DNA from 3 places in the Nodularia spumigena CCY9414 genome. Region 3 is predicted to be linked to each of the others. Evidence: predicted binding sites of a transcription regulator. Region 3 holds the regulator's gene; each other region holds the start of a gene.

Region 1 (6,697 bases), 1.4 Mb from region 3:
GGTGATAAGTATGCTGGGATGAGTGAAATGGGCTTGTACTACATTGGTGGTATTCTGAAGCACGCACCAGCACTTTTGGCCATCACCAACCCCACAACTAACTCTTACAAACGTTTAGTCCCTGGTTACGAAGCACCCGTAAACTTGGCTTACTCTCAAGGTAATCGTTCTGCTTCTGTGCGGATTCCTTTATCTGGCGATAACCCCAAAGCCAAGCGCTTAGAGTTCCGTTGTCCTGATGCGACTGCTAACCCCTACTTAGCATTTGCAGCTATGCTGTGTGCTGGTATTGATGGCATCAAGAACAAAATCCATCCTGGTGAACCCCTAGATAAAAATATCTATGAACTCTCTCCAGAAGAACTGGCGAAGGTTCCTTCAACTCCAGGTTCTCTGGAATTGGCTTTGGAAGCACTAGAAAATGATCATGCTTTCTTAACAGAATCAGGCGTGTTCAGCGAAGACTTCATCCAAAACTGGATTGACTACAAGCTGGCTAACGACGTTAAGCAGATGCAGATGCGTCCTCACCCTTATGAGTTTTACCTCTATTACGATTGCTAATTGCGATTAGTAGTGAATTTTTAGCCACCCTACGAGGGTGGCTTTTTTTTAATTATCACTATCAAAAATTGAGTTTATTACCATTTTAAAGCCAGGAACCTAGACTTTTCGTCTATTTTTGAAATCAATGAAAAGCCTATAAAATCAGCTTTTTGACTTTTGACTTTTGACTTTTGACTTTCGCGTAGCGGTGCTAGCTCATGGAAGCGTGGCTACTTTCATAAATCGTCCGAGTGGTCGGATCAATTTTCCCTTGAAGAGGACTCCAGTATTCAGCTAGTTCTTCAGGAAGACCGAGTTCCTGTGCTGCACGCATCAGCATTGATTGTTGACGATTCTTCACTTGCTGATATTGGCGCATTGCTAACGCACGAGTTCTATCTTGAATAGACATATCACAGTCCTCCTTATGGTTTTAGCTATAAATTATGAGCTATTTATCTCTTCAGTTCTTATATTAGCGAGATTTCTGTAGCTAAAGTTACAGAATTGCAATTTTGTAATAAAACTTTATGTTTCAGTGGCTGGAGATGACTATTTTCTAGTCAAAAGCTTCACCACAACTTTCTTCAGGCGGATTTTCTGAAATATAGAACCTCACCCCCAACCCCTCTCCTTACTAAGGACGGTATACACACAATTCCAAAAACCTTTCATTTGGTAGGGTGCGTTATGGACTTTAGTCCTAACGCACCGAAATTTAGGATGGTGCGTTGCGCTACTGAAATATAGAACCTCACCCCCAACCCCTCTCCTTAGTAAGGAGAGGGGAGATTGTCAAAAACCAAATTTGCACGTTGTTTCATTCACATTCCTAAGATAGATGATTTTTTCGTTACAATTTTTTACATATAATTATTAAAACAGATAAATATTCCCATATTCTTATGTCTGACACTTTAAGCAAGCTAACTTATCAGACCTTTCAACAAGGCAAAAGTTACTTTGGTCTAGCTCATAAAACTTTAAGTTCAAGGCTGATGAATCTCATTCATCCTACTCTAGGGCAAAAGGGCAAGCCCATTCCTAGGGAGGTTTTGTTCAAACTTCAACAAAAAATAAATCAGCTGCTAGAAACAGACTGGGAGGATGCCCAAAAAGGGGTATATCCCGAAAGCTTATTGTTTGACAACCCTTGGGCAGATTTTTTCCGCTACTATCCACTGCTATGTCTAGACATACCTCAAATCTGGGAACGAGCCGAAAAACAGAAATATCAAGAATTTTCGCCGGAAATAGAGACAGATGGTTATCCCAGCTATTATGTGCAGAACTTTCATCACCAAAGTAACGGCTATTTGAGCGACGATTCAGCCAATTTATATGATTTACAGGTAGAAATTCTCTTTAATGGGACTGCTGACCCCATGCGGCGGCGGATTCTTGCGCCTCTGAAACAAGGGCTGAAAGCTTTTGATGCGGTTCCGCCACGACAAATGCGGATTTTAGATGTTGCTTGTGGTACTGGGCGAACACTGAAGATGATTCGGGCAGCTTTACCTCAAGCATCTCTGTATGGTGTGGATTTATCACCAGCTTATTTGCGTAAGGCAAATCAACAACTATCGGAAATTCCCGGAGAGTTACCGCAACTTTTACAAGCTAATGCGGAAGAGTTACCTTACTTAAACGACTATTTCCATGCTGTAACTTCTGTTTTTCTCTTCCATGAGTTACCAGCAAAAGTACGGCAAACAGTGATTGAACAATGTTTCCGAGTCACAAAACCGGGGGGAGTATTTGTAATTTGTGATTCTATTCAACTGAGTGATTCACCGGAATTTGCTGTGACAATGGATTCTTTTGCAGAAGTCTTTCATGAACCCTACTATCGGGATTACACTCATGATGATTTGGTAGAACGTCTAGAAAAAGCTGGTTTTGAGAAGATAGAGGTGCAAGTTAACTTTATGAGTAAGTATTTTATTGCTCATAAGCCTGCTTAACTTGAATATCAGGGTGAGTATGTTCGCTCACCCGACAATAAAAAATAAATTCAGTAAGATGTCAGGTTTTCTTGGCATTTGTGGTTACACTGAACATCAAGTATCATGCAAGCTGTTTACTCTATTAGTAGGGTGGCTTACACGCGGAGGATGAAAGAATGAGGGTTTGGCTTGCTTGTTTTTTAGTGTTGTTCGCTTTTGCAGAACTGTTTGACTGGTTAAAAGCATTTAATCTACCGTTACCAATTTATATTTTGGGTGGGACATTTTTAGCTGTTGCTTCTAACTACGACAAGATTGTTGGCTCTTACTTCAGTGATGCAATTATTGAAACATCGCCCGAACAACCGCAGTTAAATTCGCCTAGCCAATCCCTTGATCCTATTTCTTTTGCTAGTCCTGTGGAACAAGTGCAAGAATCGGAAACACAATTTTAGGGAAGAGCAAAAAATAAATTCCCCGAAAATTGTCGGACGGGACAGCGCAAGCTAACTCACCCTTATTCGTTAAGGTTTTGTAACGTCCTAACCCACCCTACAATTTGGAGATTTCAAGCACTAGAATATTTCTTTACAGATATTGCTCAGAGCAACCAGTAAATTGCTAAATTTTGCTAAATTAAAGACAGTTTGAGTGAAAAGCTCATTAACCCCAATTCGGTAATTTTTTCCGAGTTGGCAACATTTACCAAATTTAGGCTACTACCGCAACGCCGTGATTAGTGGAATATTAAAAAAACTTCGAGCTGCGTTTGCTAAAGACAAGACATACCGTGATACTTTTTCCCAGAAGCCCTGGTTACAACTTATTTTAGTAACAAGCCTGGGAGTGACAGCTTTGGTATGGGGAGTTAGGGAACTGAAATGGTTACAGCCTTGGGAATTAAAAGCTTATGACCAAATGTTGCGATCGCGTCCTGTGGAACCACCCGATCATCGCATATTATTAGTAGAAATTACTCAAGAGGATCTAGCACAAGAGCAATGGCCTTTATCAGATGCCAAAATCAATCAGATGTTGCTCAAACTAGAATCCTACCACCCCAGTATTATTGGTATCCATTTTAACCGTGCCAATCAGGAAAATTTAGCAGTCAATCTCAAAAATCCCGAAAATATTATTAGCACTTGCCTATTTAGTAGCATAAACAGGCAAGAAATCCCCCCACCATCTAATTTTCCTGAAGATAATTTCGGCTTTAAGGATTTAATTCCTGATTACGAATCAGACCAAATTATCCGCCGCAGTTTATTATTTGCCCACTCTGAAGATAACAAATGTACAACTTCTTTCTCATTTGCTGCTAGATTGGCAGTTAATTATCTAGAAAAATTGGGTTTTTACATTGACTTTCCTGACCAATATAATTTTTCTATAGGTGAAACTTTATTTTCCACCCTCAAAGCCAATTCCGGTAGTTATAAAAAACTGGATGCAGCAGGTTATCAAATACTATTAAATTACCGCCACACTGAACGCATCGCTGAGAAAGTCACTCTTACACAAGTTCTTAATAATCAACTCGAACCGGATTTAGTCAAAGATAAAATAGTAATTATTGGCACAACTGCACCCAGTGTTAACCCTGGCTTAAATACACCTTACAATGCTGCACCTGACCAACCATCTAGAACCCCTGCTGTCTTAATTCATGCACAGATAATTAGTCAGATTCTCAGTACAGTGTTGGATGGAAGACCCCTAATTTGGTACTGGTCTGAAGGGTTGGAAATCCTTTGGCTGTGTGGCTGGTCAACCATAGGTAGTATTGTGGGGTGGCGAATGCGACATCCTTTGTTGTTGCTAGTCGTGGGAGGTGCAAGTTTAGCTGGCTTGGTAGTAATCTGCATAGTGGTATTTTTCCAAGCTGGTTGGATACCGCTTATCCCTCCAGCCATAGGTTTTCTTCTCAGTGGTGTGAGTACGATGATTTATACCACCTACCAAAATCAGCAGCAAACAAAGGTAATACTGTTAAAAATTGAACAACAAAATTCAGCAATTGAACAGTTAAATATTCTTTTAAAAGATACTCAAACTACAGCAATTCGTGACTTACATATTCACGCTACATCCACACCTATCATCCCAGAAAAAAGAACTGGTGATTTACTTTTGGCTGGACGTTACCAAATATCAAAAATTTTAGGGGCTGGGGGATTTGGTCGGACTTATTTAGCAAAAGATACTCAGCGTCCGGGTAATCCTATTTGTGTAGTTAAACAATTAATGCCGGCACGTCGGGATACTAAATTTATGGAAGTAGCCAGAAGGCTATTTAATACTGAAGCGGACATTTTAGAAGTGTTGGGAAAACATCAGCAAATTCCCGAACTGCTAGCTTACTTTGAAGAGGAGCAAGAATTTTATTTAATCCAAGAATACATTCCTGGACATACTCTAAATGAGGAATTACCACCTGTGCAGGTTGTACAGAATGAAGCTTTTGTGATTGATATGCTCAAGGGAGTTCTAGAAGTATTAGTATTTATGCATGAGCGTCGGATAATTCATCGGGATATTAAACCAACTAATATTATTAGATGCTCTGAAGATAATCGCCTGGTATTAATTGACTTTGGTGCAGTCAAGTTGATGCAACCCCCAAATAGCGAGCAAACAGAGTTAGCAACTGTCGCCATTGGGACAAGGGGTTATGCGCCACCAGAGCAATTTGCCGGTCATCCCCGCTTGTCTAGTGATATTTACGCGTTGGGAATGATAGGTATTCAAGCGATTACTGGAATATTACCCCAAGAACTCAAACCAGATTTAGATACTGGTAATATCCTGTGGAGAGAAACAGCCGAAATTAGCGACGAATTAGCAGCAATTTTAGATAAAATGGTACGCTATCATTTTAGCGATCGCTATCAAAACGCAACCGATGTAATGCAAGATTTAAATCACCTGACTAATTCTACATCTGCAAACTCTTATTGAGTTGATTCAATCCTCAAATCCTAGAGGAACTTACACTATTTAAAACCTCAAATCCTAAATTTCTATGACTGATGGTAAAGAAACTGCAATTGCAGGTATATATGAAGTATGTATTGGCGTTCCAGACCCAATTTTTGCCATTCAATATTGGGAGCAATTTGGCTATCGCATTGGTCAAGTGGGGGAATTACCCGCAGATGCAGCCTATCCATTATATGGGGTGAATTCTTCTTTGCGTTCGATTCGCCTTTACCACCAAAATGCCGATCATGGTTTAATTAGGTTGATGGTTTGGCAAAAGCCCACGAATCAGGGATTAGGGTTAGCTTCGATGAAAGTGAAGGGAAATCGCTGGGCGACAACTTTAACTGCTGATATTCTCACCATTTTAAATCATGCCGAGGATGCAAAAGCCGGACGTTGGGCAATTAAATATACCAATCCTCACTGGGAAGTTATCTATAACAAAGAGCGAAAAAGCCGACCTTTTACAGATCCTGCGGTGGGAGTGCGAGAAATGTTATTACTCCAACCCTTAACGCGACAAGTTCTATTTCAAAGGTTTGGCTATACACTACCAGATTACGGACAAATTAACTATAGTGCGGCTTTCCAAACTAGCCAGTTTACCCATATGGGCATGATTGTACAGGATGATAGTAAGCAAATCCTGAAATTTTATGAAGAAGTTTTAGGTTTATTGCGTGTCCGTGATGATGTGGAAACGAGCTATGAATCTTCAGGAGCAGGGCGAGAAATGTTTGACCTCAAACCTGGTGAAAAGTTTATTGTCACAGCCTTTGATGACCCTCGTTCCTCCAAATCTGACTTAATGGCGGCGCGGAGCGGGAGACTTTACATCATTCGATTTCCAGATGCAATTAATTTAGAATCCCGCTTTGACGCATCACAACCGGGCTGCTTAGGAATTTCACTTTATACATACCGGATACAGGGAATAGAAGAATATTGCGATCGCATTAAAGCCAGTTCAGTGCTAAAATTTACCAACATCATCGAAAATGAGTTTAGAGAGAAAAGTTTTTCCTTTGTTGCACCGGATGGCTACTTTTGGAACTTAGTAGAAGGTTGAGAATAAGTCGGTAGGCGCGGGTGGAAGCGGCTTCAAGCAGTGAGCCTGTAGTCCCTCGAAATTCTGAATAAACTCGCCCGTTCAGGTGCTGGGTGCTGGAGGAAAGATTGTGACTTCTCTCTCAACCCGGAAAGCAGGTCGAAATTAGGGA
Region 2 (6,697 bases), 130 kb from region 3:
CCATGATCAATTAAAACTTTTTTTCTGGCTTGGTCGCCGTTATACATACCGCGAATTTGGGGTACTGTAACGTGAGATTCATCGATAACTAACAGCCAATCTTTGGGAAAATAATCAATTAAACACTCTGGGGGTGCGCCGGCTTGTCTTCCTGCTAAGTGGCGAGAATAGTTTTCTACGCCGTTACAGAAACCAACTTCGCGCAACATTTCCAAATCATAGCGTGTCCGTTGGTCGATGCGTTGTGCTTCTAATAATTTTCCCGCTTGTTCTAGTTCGGCTTGTTGCTGCTTTAATTCGGCTGCAATTTCATCACAAGCTATCTCTAAGCGTTCTTGTGGGGTGACAAAGTGACGCGCTGGGTAAACGTTTACAGCTTCCAAACTGCGGATAATTTCCCCTGTCACGGGGTCGATATAACGAATCGCGTCTATTTCATCGCCAAAGAATTCTACACGAATAATTCGGTCTTCGTAGGCGGGACCAATTTCTAAGACATCACCCCGGACGCGAAAACGTCCCCGACCCATTTCTATGTCGTTGCGGCTATACTGTACTGATGCCAAATCTCGTAAAATTTGACGTTGGTTGACTTCCATCCCGATTTGGAAAGGGATGGCGGCTTTGAGGTATTCTGAGGGAATCCCCAAGCCGTAGATACAGCTAATGGAAGCCACTACAATTACATCACGGCGTTCAAAGAGCGATCGCGTCGCTGAATGCCGTAACATATCTATTTCATCATTAATCGAAGATGTTTTTTCAATATAAGTATCACTAACCGGAATATAGGCTTCTGGCTGATAGTAATCGTAGTAGCTGACAAAATACTCAACTGCGTTATGAGGAAAGAATTCTCGCAATTCGTTACACAGTTGGGCTGCTAAAGTTTTATTATGGGCTAGTACCAAAGTCGGTCTACCCACTTTTTCAATGACTGCGGCAATGGAAAATGTCTTACCGGTTCCCGTCGCGCCGAGTAAAGTTTGGTAACGATTGCCAGATTGGATACTGCTGGTTAGTTGTGCGATCGCTTGTGGTTGGTCGCCTGTGGGAATAAAGGGAGCTTGAAGACAAAATCCTGTCATACAGTTGTTTTCAATCTGTTGAAAATACCATATCTCATGGTAACGATACTGTTGCGCCCCTGCTGAACTTAGTTAATCAAACTAATAAATAGCAATATTTTTTTACAAAAATTTACAATTTAAATTTACTTATGTATCAGTTTTAAAGATACTTATATATTTACAAGCTTTTTTCAGGTTACACTCATTATGCGTGGGAAAAAAAATCATTTTTCCTTAATTATTGTAAAATTCAGTTAATAAACCAGAGGTATCCTTTTATGAGTGTTAGCAGCACTGGTTAAGAAATCGATCCTCGACAACAGGATACCAAGCTAAAGGGAGAAAATACAGTGGAAGTTGAAAATAAGCAGGATAATAATTTGGATACAGATAAAGTCGAAAACGGCTCTGAGCAAGGGAAACTGTCCGTTGCTGGAGTTCGTCCCATAGGTAGCAGTGGGCTACAAATTGCTGGGACAGTCCAAATTTCTGGAATCCGCCCTATTGGTGTCAGCACTTTGGTAGTAGCTGATACAGTTAATATTATGGGAATTCGCCCCATCGGCGCTCATACATTTGAAATTGTTGACACGATGAACTTATCTGGTATTCGTCCCATTGGTTCCAGTACACTAGCAATTTCTGATAGTTATTCCTCCTTCGGGAACCGTCCAACAGCACCCAATGAGACTGATGAGTCAGGAATTATGATGGGTTTTCTCGATTAGTCATAAAAATAGTATAACTACGATCACCCGGTTACATAACATAACCGGGTTTTTTATGAAATAAAATATTTAACTTGCTTTAATAATCAGTCTTTTTATATAGATAACTAATGTACCTTATGGCCGAAGAGGGTAATGCAAAATTTAACTACAGTATAAAGGTAAGAAGAATAGGAGTGCAACATGAGCATAGAAGATCGCGCCAAAGCCACAGCGAAAAATATCGAAGGTAAAGCTCAAGAAGCACTGGGAAATGTTACCGGAGATCCAGAAGATAAGGCTGAAGGTAAAGCAAAACAAGCCGAAAGTCAACTGCGTCACGGTGTAGAAGACATCAAAGATAAAGCGAAAGAAAAGCTAAATTAGAAATTTGATTCTTTGCAAAATCTTGAGAAATATTAACTGGGTTTAATCTGATTCTGCCAAGGTCATAACTGTTTAAAAATCTTGGCTATACCCTTTTTATTTCAAATGAGAAAGAGAAAGTAGAGGCTATTATTGCTTATTTACTTTCTCACTAGCAAAGAGAGGTTGATTTTTAAGTCAGCTAAAAGATATTTTTTTATAGTTACATCTACACCAAACCCTGTTAATAAATTAAAGAATCATTTTATTTATGTAAATCAAACTACATAGTTTGTAGCTATTTTACTATGAGAGGTAAAACATGAATCTGCTGGAGCAGAGTCGCAAAATTGCGATCGCTTTCATATTAATTTTAGTGTTAACAATAACTACTGCTTGTGGTGGCGGTACTGTAACAGAACCCGACCGCACTGCTACCCCACAAGTTGGACGTGATGTCACTTACGCGCAGCTAGAGAGAGGTAACACCCCATCCGGACAAAGTTTTGGTGACTGGGTTGTAGAAACATCTAGGGGATTAATTAAGGATGCTTATGTCAGGGATAACAATAAGCTAGGTGTTGTCATTTCTCCTCAAGTTAGCCCTAACGAGGTGCGACCTCTAGCAAAATCTTTAGTTCAAGGTTTTCAGAAAAACTTTCCCGATCAAAATTTAACTGTTTTGGTATATGGCCCGGACAAACAGTTGATTTTGACTACTCAGTATGACAGGGCGACTAATCAAATTCAGTATAGCTAATTTGATGGAAAACAAGGAGTAAGTAAAGTGACAAGTAGCGAAGAGTACAGACGGCAAATTATGCAAGATTTGTCTGGGGGTAATGTAGAATCTCTTGATGATGTTTCCTATGACAACTTTGATGATTTTGCTCAGAGGACAACACCTGACCAACGTCGTCAGTTATTTGGTAAGTCTGTAAGTCCTGAACGGATACCTCCGAGCCAAATGGAGCCAGAATTACAAAAGGCGATCGCCCAAATCAAACCCAATGAACGGGATGATGTAGCTAGGGCTTTTTTCAAAGAATTTAAATCGAGAAATTTAGACGACAAACGCTTAGAACAACAATTAAATCTTTCCACCCGCAACCCTAACCGAATGAGCGCTGATGATGTGAGTAAACTTGCATCTTTCGCTTATCACAACCACCCTGATATTTTCCGGGATGTACTGGCGGAACAACCAGCAATTATGAAGTTTCTCAGCAATCCCATTGTCGCCGGTTTGATTGGGATTGCAGCCGCTAAGTGGTTAGGTAGTCGCAAGTAAGTGAGAAAGGTGGGTTACGTTGCGCTTGAGCGTAGCCAACCCCCCACACCCTTCTTTTTGACAATACCGATAGATTTCTGCTGATTCCAATGATAGAAACTGGTTATCCTGCAATCTAGTTGAATCTGATATTCTGAAATTATTAAGCAATTCTTCACACTTCTCAGAATTCAGGAGTTAAATCGTGAAACTAACTGCCACAAGATTCCTATTTCTCGGTGTTGTCATTCTGGCATCTGTACCAGCAATTGCTCAAAATCAAGGTAATTCCTTTTCTGGTAGAGTTCAGCGAGTTTGGGAAGATGGATTTCGCTTAAACACCAGTGGTCGTTCCATCACAGTTGATACTTATGATATCTGTGGAGATAATACTACCCGGTCCATATCGGCTGGTGATCAAGTAACCGTGAGCGGCGAATTTGAGGTAGGCGAATTTGATGCCTTCTCTGTTACTAAAGCTAATGGTAAAAGTGTTTGCCAGTAGTTAAAATTACTAATTTTGTATAAAATAATAGAACCTCCCGAATTTAATTGGGGAGGTTCTCAACGTACTTATTTAGATGGCGAAACAATTAAACCTTTGCCAATTCTTGTGCAGGGCGCTTACTATTACGAATAGATGACACAGCTTCAGCGTAATCTGGGGCTTTAAATACAGCTGAACCAGCCACAATCGCATTAGCTCCAGCTTCCAAAACCTGCCAAGTATTATTAGCCTTGAGTCCCCCATCCACTTCAATCCAGGGGTCTAAACCGCGCTCATCACACATTTGGCGCAATTGACGGATTTTGGGCAATACACCGGGGATAAAGCTTTGACCGCCAAAGCCGGGGTTAACGCTCATAATCAGGATTAAATCGCACAGGTCGAGAACGTGTTCAATTAGCACTAAAGGAGTACCGGGGTTGAGTACAACGCCGGCTTTCTTTCCTAGTTCTCTGATTTGTCCCAATGTCCGGTGCAGGTGGGGGGAAGCATTATGCTCGCAATGTACGGAAATAATATCAGCACCTGCTTTGGCAAAATCTTCTACATACTTTTCTGGTTCCACAATCATCAAGTGGACATCCAGTGGCTTGGTTGTCACTGGGCGAATTGCCTCCACAACCAGAGGACCTATTGTAATGTTAGGTACGAAACGACCATCCATTACGTCAACATGAATCCAATCAGCTCCGGCGGCATCTACAGCCCGAATCTCGTCGCCTAGACGACTAAAATCTGCTGATAAGATAGATGGAGAGATCACAATGGGCTTTTGAGATGGTTTTTGGGTCATGGTTAGTGGGTTTTAAAGCGTTCTCGTCTGTAAGCATTGTAACAAAATCTTGAGCCAATTCAGATAACTTTGATCCCGTCCTGTTAAGACTGCAAAAGAAATACCCCTAAACAGGGAAGCAACCGAAATTATCTTGATAAACAATAATTAATAACTACTAACGAATTAACAACTAAACAATGGGCAAAAAACTAAGGTGGATAATTTGGGGATTGAGTGCTTCTTGCTTAAGTGCGCCTGTACTTGCTTCCTCTTTACAAAGTTCTATAGGCACTAATGGCATTGATGCTCTAAGATTACACCAACCTCCTTATGATCTATTGGGGCGCAAGATTGGCATTGGTCAGGTGGAAATTGGTCGTCCGGGAATGTTTGGGTTGGATAAGGCAGTATCGGAAAATCGTGCCATTTCCTTAGCAGCAGTGTTTTTACGCAATGAACCAGCTAAATCTAACACTGGTGTTGACTCCCACGCCTACAATGTTGCTGGTGTAATGGTTAGTCGAGATAAAGCTCTACCTGGAGTTGCCCCAAGGGCGCGATTATATTCGTCTGGGGTGGGTTCTACAAGAAACATGGGTCAGCCAGAAGAGTGTTTAACAGCACAACACATAGCTTTACAAAATGGTGGTGATGTCCGGGCGATTAATTTTAGCTTTGGTGAACCTCTTAGCCGTGATCCCCGTCCTAATCCTGTTTTAGACGGTCAGGCTTTACTAACTTTATGCCTAGACTGGTCTACTCGCGTTCATGATGTTCTCTATGCGATCGCAGGTAATCAAGGCAGAGGAGGTATTCCCATTCCCACAGATAATTATAACGGAATCAACGTTGCTTTTTCATCCCGCCGAGGAGGTATTTTTAATAAAGTTGACGTTTCCAATCTGGCTGCTAGCAAGCAGGGAGCCACTGCTCGGTTAGCTGGTAAGGAGTTTAATATCGATGGTCGTCGTTCTATCGGTTTGGTTGCACCGGGAGGTAATATTCCCATGCTCAATCCAGATGGTAAGTTGAATAAGGTGACAGGGACAAGTTTTGCCGCGCCTCAAGTTACCGCCACTGTGGCTTTGTTGCAGGAATTTGGAGACCGACAGCTACAGAATAAACAACGCTATTGGACTATTGATGCTCGCCGTCATCAAGTGATGAAGGCTGTATTGTTGAATTCAGCAGACAAGTTGCAAGATAGTGGTGATGGCTTGCGCCTGGGGATGACTCGGACGCTGATTGATAAACAAAATCAAAACTGGCTGGCTTCTGATGCTTATGAAGACCCCCAAATTCCCTTGGATGCTCAAATGGGAACGGGTCATTTAAATACTTTTCGAGCTTATCAGCAATTTAGCGCTGGTCAATGGCAGCCATCTAGCACAGTCGCTGCTGTTGGTTGGAATTATGGCACGGTGGATGTGGGTTCTACTGTAGATTATACCTTCGATAAACCTTTAAAACAGGGCAGTTATGCCAGTATTACTCTGACTTGGAATCGGTTAGTTGATCTAAATGATACTAATAAAAACAAGCAATATGATCTGGGGGAAACTTTTAGCGATCGCGGTTTGAATAACCTCGACTTATACTTAATCAAAGCAGATGCTCAAAATTCAGATGCTGGGGTTGTTTGTAGCTCAGTTAGTAAAATTGACAGTGTAGAACATATTTTCTGCCCTGTTCCTGCTACTGGTAATTATAAAATCCGTGTCCAGTTCCGTGAACAGGTCAACGAAGCCACTCAACCCTATGGTTTAGCTTGGTGGAGTGTTCCGAAATCTGCTTTAAATTGAAACAGGAGCTATACACTGTAGCTATGACCCCAAAAAAGTTGAGTTTTAATAGCTACCAAGTATGGGGCATTATTTATAACGAACATCACTTAATAAAGTTTCACGAATAAAATGTTCGATTTGATCCTAGAAGAGCTACTATTGATATAGTGCAAGGAGTGCTACCACTTCACCCAATGTTTGTTACAAGTAATTCTGG
Region 3 (6,697 bases):
TATGACTGATAATATTGTTCCAGCCTTGCCACTTCTTGTTCTAAATAATTCTGTTGTTTTTCCAATTCTTTCAGGCGAGATTCCCTTGTGGCTATCACTTGCTCTCGCGAAGCAATTTCTTGATTGCGTTGTTTGATTAGTCCATCGAGTTGGGCAATTTTGCGATCGCGCTGGTCAATAGCTGTTTTAGCTTCCTCAATGGCTGTTTTCGCTTGGGCATAAAGTCGTTCCCGTTCTGCCTTCAGTTCTTCAATAGCCCCCTGCAAAGTCTCTCTTTGATCGTAAACGCTTTGCAGTTCAGTTAAGGCTTGTTTATATTGATTTACTACTTCACCTAACTGCTTTTGGGTACGTTGAAGTTGAGTTTCTGTTGCTTTTTGTTTAGCGTTAGCTGCTTGCAAAGACTGATTAATTACCTGCAACGCTTGCTGTGCCTTGTTTTTTTCAATTCTAGCGGTGCTTAACTCAGTCTCTACCTGACTTTTCTCAGTTTCCGCAATTTGGAGCTGTTCCCGGTTGTTTCGCAGGTCTTTTTGAATATCTTCTAGCTCAAATACCCCCTGCCGCAATCCTTCATCAGCAGCAAATAATATGCCTAATGTTGAGGCCGAAATCAATGCCCCCGTAAAGATTGTTACCAATACAGCCGTTTTTTTAGGACGCAGGTTAAACAGTGAGAGGCGTGCTTTGCCAACTCGTGTGCCAATGCGATCGCCCACGGTGGCAATTACGCCCCCCAAAATTAAAATCGCTGCGATCAGGATGTACCCGGTGGTCATCTTTAGCTACCGAATTGGTTCCAGATACAGCCTACTACTTTCATTCATTACCTTGCAGAGGATGGAAAATAGGCAATAGCTGAAATTACTCACGATTGTAGACTTACCTCCAGCTATGGGTGTCATTTTTAAGAACACAACACTTGCCACTCCACCTCCGAGATTGCTTTTAAGTGAACTGCCTACTTAAGGTAACAGGTTTATGCACAGTAATCTTCTTTTTGTGGATAGAAATCATCTCTTTTTCACGCAAGTCCCCTAGTAAGCGAGTCACGGTGACACGAGTAGAACCAATTGCTTCAGCGATCGCCTGATGAGATAGCTTCAGATCAATCGTAATCCCATCTGCACAAGGAACACCAAAATCACGACAAAGAATTAACAAAAAACTCACCAATCTCGAACCCATATCCCGGTGAGCCAAGGTTTCAATCATCATCTCTGTTTGTAAAATCCGCGAAGAAAGGCCGCGCAGCATCAACATTGATAATTCTGGATTTTCCTTAAACGCTTGCTCTACCTGTTCAATTGGCGCTGACAGTAACTCTACAGGCGTAAATGCCACTGCATGGTAAAATCTATCTGACTTATTTCCTGTCAGTAATGACAGCACACCAAAAACACTATTTTCCCGCAGCAGTGCTACCGTTATTTCCTCTCCTGCCTCGTACACCCTGGAAAGTTTCACAGCACCCTTCAAAAGAAAATAAACTCGTTCAGCAGGATCGCCGGGAAAAAATATTGTTTTATTGCGTTCAAACGTTTCTACAACTGGAGGAAATGCTCCGGTCGCCATCTGACGAAATACATTTGCTAGGGCTTTATCTTGTGTCACGATCATCTCCCTTCCCCTACCCAATGCCGGAAAAACAAAAACTGATTACCTAAGAATACACCTGAAAAATCAATAAAGCACCGTCAACCTTTCTGTACATTCCTATACTCAAATCCATAACTTCATAGTTATTTGTTCATAATGATACATAATTTTTGCTGTTTTTAGCTAGTAGTTGTTATAAGTTCTCGCACAGTTGTGGTCGTCAGGTTTTTTCCCAAAAAGTTCACGATATCTTGAGAATATCTTCAGGATTATCTGGAGAAACTTTTCAGAAAACAGTTCTCCTGATGATCATTTTTGCAAATTATGTGCAGAAGCAAGACAAACTCGCCTCAGATTCTAGTATTGTAAATATGCTCCTAATGATTGATCACATTCATAATTTATATGCTTAATCTGACTGGAAAAAACGCCTTAGTTACAGGAATTGCCAATAACCGCTCCATTGCTTGGGGGATTGCTCAACAACTGCACAAAGCCGGAGCCAACTTGGGTATTACTTACCTACCAGATGAGCGAGGCAAAATGGAGAAAAAAGTGGCGGAATTGGTAGAACCACTCAACCCCAGCTTATTTGTTCCCTGTAATGTCCAAGACGACGCACAGGTCGAATCTACCTTTGAAGCCGTCCGGGATAAGTGGGGAAAATTGGACATCCTCATCCACTGTTTAGCCTTCGCTAACAGAGACGATTTGACTGGTGGTTTTAGCGAAACCTCACGTTCTGGTTTCAAAACTGCTTTAGAAATCAGCACCTATTCGCTAGTGCAGTTAAGTGGTGCGGCTAAACCTCTGATGACAGAAGGAGGTAGCATCATTACCCTGACATATTTGGGCGGTGTGAGGGCAATTCCTAACTACAACGTCATGGGAGTCGCGAAAGCCGGCTTAGAATCTAGTGTACGTTATTTGGCGGCGGAACTCGGACCGCAAAACATTCGGGTAAATGCCATTTCTGCTGGGCCGATACGCACATTGGCATCTTCGGCAGTAGGCGGAATTTTAGATATGATTCACCATGTAGAAGAAGTAGCTCCCCTGCGACGCACTGTGACGCAGCAAGAAGTAGGCAATACTGCGGCTTTCTTGTCTAGCGATTTAGCTAGTGGCATTACAGGGCAAGTTTTGTACGTAGATGCAGGCTATGAAATAATGGGGATGTAGTCATTGGTCAATCAATTTTGGATTTTGGATTTGCGATTTTAGATTGCAGTTCAATCCAAAATCTAAAATCTAAAATCTAAAATCTAAAATTCCCCAGCTATGCAAACAAGCGATCGCCTAAATTCAAGTTACACTGCTCGTGTTGCCTCTGTTCATCGCACCACGGGCGAAACTGATATAAAAGTTACTATCAATTTGGATGGTACAGGTATCTGTACAGCAGCCACCGGGATTCCGTTTTTGGATCATATGTTGCATCAAATTTCTTCCCACGGGCTGATTGATTTAAATGTCCAAGCCCAAGGAGACTGGGAAATTGATGACCACCACACGAATGAAGATGTGGGTATCACTTTAGGACAAGCTTTTAGTCAAGCTCTAGGTAACAGAAAAGGTATCGTTCGGTTTGGTAATTTTCTGGCTCCATTGGATGAAGCTTTAGTGCAAGTGGCGCTGGACTTTTCTGGTAGACCTCATCTGAGCTATGGTTTGGCAATTCCTACCCAGCGCGTGGGAACCTATGACACCCAGCTAGTCCGCGAATTCTTTGTAGCATTGGTCAACCATAGCCAAATGACACTGCATATTCGTCAATTGGATGGCATTAACTCCCATCATATTATTGAGGCGACATTTAAAGCTTTTGCTAGGGCTACCCGAATGGCGGTGGAAATTGACCCCCGTCGTGCTGGTACAATTCCCAGTTCTAAGGGTATCCTATAGGATAGTGAGGCTAAAGGAACCACTGAGCTACTCAATTTGTGATGATTGACAAAGTTGGTGGTAATTGTGACATGAAGACTGGTGTAGACATCCCTGATAATCAACTGAATACTATTGATAACCCGCCAGTAGTCCTAACTGCTGATTTGCGAAAAGTTTATCGCACGGGTTTTTGGCTGAATCAAAAAGTTTTATCTCTCAAAAGCTGTTCTGTTCAGGTCTACAAAGGGGAAACCTTTGGGTTATTAGGACCAAATGGGGCTGGGAAAACGACCCTTTTAAAACTGTTGTTGGGAATTATCCGCCCCAGTTCGGGAAAGGGTTTATTATTGGGTAAGCCATTAGGCGATCGCCATACTAAGCAACTTATTGGCTACCTTCCAGAAAATCCCTATTTATATGACTATCTGACTGGCTGGGAATTTCTTCAGCTAGCTGCGGGCTTGTTCCAAATTCCCCCAAGTGTGCAACGTCAACGCATTCCCGAACTGCTGGATTTAGTCGGTTTATCCCTAGTCGATGCTCGGAAAAAGCAGATGCGTCGCTATTCTAAAGGAATGTTACAGCGTGTGGGTATGGCACAGGCGCTGATTAATGATCCGGAATTGATATTTCTCGATGAACCCATGTCTGGTTTAGATCCTATAGGGCGCTACCAAATGCGGGAAATTATTCTATCGCTGAAAGCCGCAGGTAAAACGATTTTCTTCAATAGCCATATTCTGAGTGAAGTGGAACAAATTTGCGATCGCATTGCTATCCTCTCTAAAGGTGAAGTTATTTGTTCTGGTTCTCTAGAGGAACTATTAGGCAGTGATCAAACATACTACATCAAAGGTCGCGGTGGTGACTCTGAGGTGTTGAAACAGTGGATACATAATCTCGCTTTTGAGGGTGATGGTTCTTGGCAAGGGACATTACAAGAAGATTACTATGATTTTCTGGCTAGTCTCCGGTTGATGAAGGGGCAAATTATTTCTATGAGATTATCTCGTCATTCCTTAGAAGATTTTTTCATGCAACAATTACATGAAAACAAATCGGTTAATTAAAATGACGCAAGCCCCCGTAGTGTCAAAATTTGGGGGACTGCTCAACCCCCAGGGTAATTGACTAATTAAGAGCTATCAAGTGTAGTTTTGCTACCATCTCACTCCGCGCTGAAACACCAAGCTTACGAAACATCCGTTTCAAGGCTTGCTTAACTGAATTTTGCGTTATCCACAATCTGCGACCAATTTCGGCATTCGTTAGCCCCTGTGCTACCAACTCAGCAATTTCTAGCTCACGGGCGGTTAAAGGACTGACTAACAGCGAGTTGGAGATTCTTGCTTCTTTGGCTCGCAGAGTCGCAAGTTTGGCTGATAAATGAATACACAAAGCGCTTAAATCAGCGATGTCATCGGCATTAAAAGCTTCAGTTCCTTGATTGCGGGCTAAGTTTAATGTTCCCACAAGCTGACCATCACACACAATCGGCCCCGTCATTACGTGTTCATGGTCATGACGGGAACAGAAATGTTTCCAGTCTCCGGGTGATAATATTAATTGTTCATGGGTGGGAGCGTGTCGTTCTACCACATAGCGCCCGACTGGGTTGTTCTCCATACAGACTGCGGGAATAGTCTGAACATTAATTTCCGAACTTGGCTGTTCATCGATGAGATAGATACCGCAATGTTGTACGCCAAAATACTCACCAATTTTATCCATGAGAGCTAGTCTTAGTTGCTGCTCGTTGCTGACATTGGCGATCGCTTGAAATACAATGTAAAGAGAATTAGGCATAAGTGTACCCACTTGGGGACTATGCGAAGCTTCATATTTACTTCTATGCTAATACCAGCAAAGATAAAACGCTAATATAGCTAGTCACGCTAGGAGAAGCTGATGACAATTACAAAACTTTCTGCTCAGGAACTTTTCCGGGCTGCTTATGAAAATCGCTACACTTGGGACAAATCTTTTCCCGGTTATACCGCAGATATTACTTATAAATATGATGACCAAGTATTTACAGGTAAAGTAGTCATTAACGGTGAACTCAAGGCGGAAGTTTTGGACGTAGAAGATGAGGCTGCAAAAAAAGCCATCCACGGTCAAGCTTGGGAAATTGCCATTCACCGTGTCCGTCGCAGCTTTGAAGATACCCACAGCGCCAATCAATTCAGCTATGGTAACACTGATGAAACTGGTGCAACTGAAATTTTAGTCGGTGGTAAAGGTGAAGGCGATAAATATAAAGTTCGCAATAACGAAGTTTGCCACGTTCACCGTTTAATCCACGGTACTTTTGTGACCATTGACACTTTCAGCAGTCATGATACCGGAGCAGGTTATTTGTCTCACACCTATGACTCTGTATACCATGACCCGAAAACAGGGGAACAAAAGGGTGGTAGAAGTGAGTTTACTGATGAATATGAAAAAGTTGGTGAATATTTCATTTTAAATCGTCGGGAGATTCGCACTGAAACATCTGGAAAAACTTCTACTCAAGAGTTTGTTTTCTCTAACCTGAAACTGTTGTAATCTGTGGCTACTTAAGCTAGATTTTTAAATAGGAAAAATAAGCGATCGCCTGAGTTAAATTTGGGCGTAAGCGATGCCTACTTCAGGCATCGCTTGTTTTTTATTTTCCATTGACATATCTCCTCTTGTGCAGTTTCCATAATTAAGTATTGTTCTACTGCTATAGCGGAGAAAATTATATAATTTTTTGTATATCTAATCACAAACTTGCGGTATAAAAATATATTATTCTCATCATATTAGTGCTAATATATCTCAATAAGCCGATAATTGCAGTATTTATAATTAAATACTGCTCAAATTGACCAGGACTTACGCAAAATCATGAAAAAACGAACCACATTCGCGTAGCGTCTCCCCTTCTCCCAAAGGGAGAGGCTAGCGCCAAGGGAGAAGAACGCGTTGGCGCTAGCCTCTCCCCTTCTCCCAAAGGGAGAGGCTAGCGCCAAGGGAGAAGGACACGAAGGAAAGAGGGTTGCAGAGAGTTATTGCGTAAGTCCTATTGACTTTGCATTGCTTGTGCTTAGGGATGAGAAATCATAGTTAAAAACTGGCAAAAACTGAAAATTTATCGCTAATACATGATGACAATCACAATTTCGCAAAAAGATTTTTGGAATTTATTTGTAGAAATACCAGAAACGGAAAAAAAGTCCGATGG

What was found. The regulator NtcA, encoded in region 3, controls nitrogen genes in cyanobacteria. The targets are predictions, from matches to a motif close to TNTGTANNNNNNNNTACANA.
Region 1: gifA (glutamine synthetase inactivation factor IF7A) is a predicted target of NtcA. The motif match lies at 1,033-1,052, and genes of this name have one in related genera.
Region 2: rpe (ribulose-phosphate 3-epimerase) is a predicted target of NtcA. The motif match lies at 4,741-4,760, and genes of this name have one in related genera.

What each region holds. Positions count from the first base shown of each region.
Region 1 covers NZ_CP007203.1:1,657,448-1,664,144, forward strand. The annotation lists gene glnA (type I glutamate--ammonia ligase) at 1-564, shown strand, start outside; gene gifA (glutamine synthetase inactivation factor IF7A) at 758-958, opposite strand; gene NSP_RS07265 (class I SAM-dependent methyltransferase) at 1,452-2,510, shown strand; gene NSP_RS07270 (hypothetical protein) at 2,669-2,947, shown strand; gene NSP_RS07275 (CHASE2 domain-containing serine/threonine-protein kinase) at 3,225-5,453, shown strand; gene NSP_RS07280 (VOC family protein) at 5,518-6,546, shown strand.
Region 2 covers NZ_CP007203.1:121,862-128,558, forward strand. The annotation lists gene uvrB (excinuclease ABC subunit UvrB) at 1-1,088, opposite strand, end outside; gene NSP_RS00570 (hypothetical protein) at 1,421-1,798, shown strand; gene NSP_RS00575 (CsbD family protein) at 1,982-2,164, shown strand; gene NSP_RS00580 (hypothetical protein) at 2,466-2,903, shown strand; gene NSP_RS00585 (hypothetical protein) at 2,931-3,434, shown strand; gene NSP_RS00590 (hypothetical protein) at 3,619-3,918, shown strand; gene rpe (ribulose-phosphate 3-epimerase) at 4,007-4,714, opposite strand; gene NSP_RS00600 (S8 family serine peptidase) at 4,894-6,498, shown strand.
Region 3 covers NZ_CP007203.1:252,567-259,263, forward strand. The annotation lists gene NSP_RS01150 (DUF3084 domain-containing protein) at 1-779, opposite strand, end outside; gene ntcA (global nitrogen regulator NtcA) at 949-1,620, opposite strand; gene fabI (enoyl-ACP reductase FabI) at 2,005-2,781, shown strand; gene hisB (imidazoleglycerol-phosphate dehydratase HisB) at 2,881-3,504, shown strand; gene NSP_RS01170 (ABC transporter ATP-binding protein) at 3,576-4,556, shown strand; gene NSP_RS01175 (LuxR C-terminal-related transcriptional regulator) at 4,618-5,292, opposite strand; gene NSP_RS01180 (DUF3386 domain-containing protein) at 5,395-6,036, shown strand; gene NSP_RS01185 (helix-turn-helix transcriptional regulator) at 6,621-6,697, shown strand, end outside.